Regions from separate parts of the Actinomadura gamaensis genome, predicted to be linked through region 1. Evidence: riboswitches for the same ligand, from Rfam matches in the RefSeq annotation. Region 1 holds a riboswitch; the other holds the start of a gene.
The links. Region 1 has a riboswitch for thiamine pyrophosphate ahead of ACFPCY_RS14690 (purine-cytosine permease family protein). Riboswitches for the same ligand answer to the same signal wherever they lie in the genome.
Positions count from the first base shown of each region.

Region 2: it holds a riboswitch for thiamine pyrophosphate, as region 1 does, so the genes downstream of both, thiC (phosphomethylpyrimidine synthase ThiC) here and ACFPCY_RS14690 (purine-cytosine permease family protein) in region 1, are expected to answer to the same signal.

Region 1 covers NZ_JBHSIT010000004.1:125,805-127,996, reverse strand. Annotated here, with positions in the region: gene ACFPCY_RS14700 (SSI family serine proteinase inhibitor) at 139-585, opposite strand; gene ACFPCY_RS14695 (rhodanese-like domain-containing protein) at 836-1,171, shown strand; TPP riboswitch at 1,233-1,350, shown strand; gene ACFPCY_RS14690 (purine-cytosine permease family protein) at 1,340-2,192, shown strand, end outside.
Region 2 covers NZ_JBHSIT010000002.1:493,881-496,072, forward strand. Annotated here, with positions in the region: gene thiC (phosphomethylpyrimidine synthase ThiC) at 1-1,045, opposite strand, end outside; TPP riboswitch at 1,041-1,154, opposite strand; gene ACFPCY_RS08120 (CDP-alcohol phosphatidyltransferase family protein) at 1,388-2,116, shown strand; gene ACFPCY_RS08125 (sugar phosphate nucleotidyltransferase) at 2,161-2,192, shown strand, end outside.

The DNA of each region.
Region 1 (2,192 bases):
TTGAACGCCGGGCTTGGCGGACGCGTCGCAGGGGCGGACGTGTCGCAGGGCTGGGCGGGGCGCAGGGCTGGGCGGGGCGCGGCGGCGGGGTGAGGCGCGCCCGGGCCGGTGGGTGTGCGGAGCTTTCCGGTCGTCGCGTCAGCGGACGGGCGGGACGTCGCCGAAGAGCGGCGCGACCTTGTGCCAGCGGGCCAGCTGGCAGCCGTCCACCCGGGTGAACTCGGTGTCGACGGGCCGGCCGTGCCAGGTGCCCTTGACCGTGGCGATCTCCGGGCCGCCGTAGATCTTGGTGCACATCATGTCGGGCGGGACGGGCTTGAACGCGTCCGGGGTCTTGGCCAGGGACGCGCAGGCCTGGGCCGCCTTGGGATGGTCGCCGCCGGTCGGATCGCAGGTCAGCGTCCAGGTCTTCGCGGGGGCCTGAGCCGAGGCGCGGTAGCTGACGGTCAGGTGGTTCGCGGAGGACGCGCTGGGCGCGACCGTGTCCTTCGGCGGGGGCGCCGACGACCCCGACCCGGCGTGCTCGGAGCCGCAGGCGGCGGCCGAGAACACCAGGGCCAGGGCGGCCGGGGTGAAAAGGAGCATCCGATACCGCATAGAGGATTCGACGTGGGAGGAGTCCGGACGGTTCCACTCATCCCAGATGAGCTGTGGCGTTCGGTCTTCTCGCGGAGGGAGCCGCCGCCCGGGCGGTGACGGGGAGTTCGCGTGTGTGAGACTGCTGTCGTGGGCTGATCGGCGTGCCGAGGACGGCCCGGAGCGCGCGTGATTCGCGCTCCGATCTGTGGTTTCGAAGGTTCCCGTCCGGGCGGCGGGGGCTTCCAAGGAGGTTCGGATGTACTTCGGGGACGACGTCCCTGCCGTGGACGCCGCGGAGGTGCCGGACGGCGCGTACCTGCTGGACGTCCGCGAGCAGTACGAATGGGACGCCGGGCACGCGCCGGAAGCGGTGCACATCCCGATGGGCGAGCTGAGCGACCGCGCCGCCGAGATCCCCCGGGACAGGGAGATCCTGGTCGTGTGCCGGTCCGGGATGCGGTCGGCGCAGGTCACGGTGGCGCTCAACCAGGCGGGGTGGTCCGCCAGGAACGTGGACGGCGGGATGAAGCGCTGGGCGGAGGCGGGACGTCCGCTGGACGGGCACACCGACGCGCCGCCGCACGTCGCCTGAGAGCGCGGGCCCGTGGGCGTTCCGCACCCTGGAACGTTCGATGTACGATTTGCCCGTCTTAACGGAACACCGCGGGAGCTCGGGCCGACCGGGCTGAGAGGGCGGCATACCAGCGGCGCCGCCGACCGCATGAACCTGTCCGGATAATGCCGGCGTAGGGAGCGTGCAGTGTCCGCTGTGCAGCAGGAGTCCGTCGGCGCGCCGCGCGACGAGGCCCCGTACACCCTCGACCAGCCCGCGCCCAGGGTGCTGGGCTTCTGGGACCAGTCGGCCTTCTGGGCCAACCTCGGCGTCAGCCTCCTCGCGTTCTCCGGCGCGTACACCGTCCTCGCCCCCACCGAGGACGGCACGCCGACGATCTCGATCATGGCGGGCATCACCGCGATGATCGTCGGAACGGTGATCGGCGGCCTGATGCTGGGCCTGGCCGCCGTCCCCGGCGCGCGCACCGGCCAGCCCGCGATGGTGCTGCTCCGCGGCCTGTTCGGGGCCCGCCCGTCCTACCTGCCGACCGTGCTGAACATCGCGCAGCTGATCGGCTGGGGCACCTTCGAACTGATCACCATCGCCGGCGCGGCCCGCGCCCTCTGGGACGGCGTCCCGCGGTGGGCCTACGTGATCGCCGCCGGAGTGATCACGACCGTCCTGACGATCTGGCCGCTCGGCTCCGTCCGGCTGCTCCGCCGCTACGTGACGATCGCGGTCTGCGTCGCGCTGGTCTACTTCTACGTCCAGCTCCTGCGCGAGCCGCTGCCCGACCTGAACAAGGGCTCCTGGAACGGCTTCTGGCTCGGCGCGGACGCGGCGCTGGCGGTGTCCATCTCGTGGGTCCCGGTCGCCGCCGACTACACCCGCCACTCCCGGACCCGGCGGGCCGCCTTCGGCGCCGCCGCGGTCGGCTACTCGATCACGCAGATCGTCGCCTACGTGCTGGGCCTGTTCGCGCTGGCCCTCGTGGCGGGCGACGCGTCCCGGATCTACGACCCGTTCCTGCACGTCACCCTGGGCGCCCTCATCTTCG
Region 2 (2,192 bases), on a different contig from region 1:
TGGCGTCGTGGATCGAGCCGGGGCGCAGGCCGTCGCCGAGCGACCAGGTGACGTCGTAGGCGGCGAAGATCTCGCACAGCTCCCGGAAGTGCGTGTAGAGGAAGTTCTCCTTGTGGTGGGCCAGGCACCACGCCGCCATGATCGACCCGCCGCGGGAGACGATCCCGGTCTTGCGGCGGGCCGTCAGCGGGACGTGGGACAGCAGCACGCCCGCGTGCACCGTCATGTAGTCCACGCCCTGCTCGGCCTGCTCGATCACGGTGTCCCGGAAGATCTCGAACGTGAGGTCCGCCGGGTTCCCGCCGACCTTCTCGACCGCCTGGTACAGCGGGACGGTCCCGACCGGCACCGGCGAGTTGCGCAGGATCCACTCGCGGGTGGTGTGGATGTCCCGCCCGGTGGACAGGTCCATGATCGTGTCGGCGCCCCAGCGGGTCGCCCAGGTCATCTTCTCCACCTCGTCCTCGATGGACGAGGCGACCGCCGAGTTCCCGATGTTGGCGTTCACCTTCACCAGGAAGTTCCTGCCGATCACCATCGGCTCGATCTCGGGATGGTTGACGTTGGCGGGCAGCACGGCCCGGCCCGCCGCCAGCTCCGCCCGGACGAACTCCGGCTCGACGCCCTCGCGCAGCGCCGCGAACTCCATCTCCGGCGTGATCTCCCCGCGCCGCGCGGAGGCGCGCTGCGTCACGCCGCCCCCCTTCCCGCCGGACCGGGCGCGGCGCGGCGGGCGGGACGGGAAGTCCGCCGCCTCCCGCAGCGGATCGCCGGACCGGCGGCCGTCGTCCTCCGGCCGGACGGTCCGTCCCTCGTACTCCTCGGTGTCGCCCCGCTCGGCGATCCAGGCGGCGCGCAGCGCGGGAAGCCCCCGCCGCACGTCGGTCTCGAACGCCGGGTCGGTGTACGGGCCGGAGGTGTCGTACAGCACCACCCGGTCCCCGGTGGTCAGGGCCACCTCCCGCATCGGCACCCGCAGGTCCGGACGGGATCCCTGCAGGTAGGTCTTGTGGGCGTGCGTGACTGCGGACGTGTTGTCGCTCATGACGACTCGATCTCTCCCTACGCCGGCATTACCCGGTCAGGTTCCAGCGGTCGGCGGCCGTCCCAGCCGCGATCTCAGCCCGGTTCGCCGGGCCCCCGCGATCTGTCTCGGGCCGACCGTAACCCGGCCCACCCCCGTTGCCGCAACCCCGGTCCACGGTGTACTGACGGAACAGTGACGTCGCCGATGGGATGATCTCCGTCACCCCGGCGGCGTCCGCGCAGGCCGCGCCGCCCGCCTGCGGCGTCCCCGCGGGCGCCCGGCGGCCGGACGCCCGCGGGGGCTTTCGCATCCTTACCGATAGGGTCAGGATCATTGGGGGACAGGGAGGCGAGCACGTCGGTGGATGCTGAGACCGGAACGGGACCGGTGACCGGCCGGATCTGGACGGTGCCGAACCTGCTGAGCTTCGCGCGGCTGCTGGGCGTGCCCCTGTTCCTGTGGCTGGTGCTGTCCGGCCGGGACTGGTGGGCGCTCGGCGTGCTGGTGTTCGCCGGCCTGTCGGACTGGCTCGACGGCAAGCTGGCCCGCGCCCTGAACCAGACGAGCCGGCTCGGCACGGTGCTCGACCCGGCCGCCGACCGGCTCTACATCCTCGCGACGCTCGTCGGGCTGACCGCCCGGGACGTGATCCCGCTGTGGCTGGTGATCGTGCTGGTCGCCCGCGAGGTCGCGATCACCCCGATCGTCCCGATCATGCGGCGCCTCGGGTACGGCGGCACCCTGCCCGTCCACTTCGTCGGCAAGGCGGGCACGATGTGCCTGCTGTACGCCTTCCCGCTGCTGCTCGTCGGCGACCACCACGGCTGGTGGGCCACCGGCGCCCGCGTCGCCGGCTGGGCCTTCGCGATCTGGGGCGTCGCCCTCTACTGGTGGGCCGCCGCCCTCTACTGGACCCAGACGGTCCAGCTCGTCCGGGCGGACCGCGCCACCCACCCCGCCACCCCGCCGGAGACCCCGTCCGTCCGGGCGCCGGCCCCGGACCGGGCCCCGGCCTCGGACCGGGCCCCGGACCCGGCCACCGACCACGACCCGGCCGGCGACCAGAAGGGAGCCGAGACCCACCGGTGACCTCGACCCCCGGATGCCGTCGGTTCTACCCCTGAGGAGAACAGATGAAGGCCGTCGTGATGGCGGGCGGCGAGGG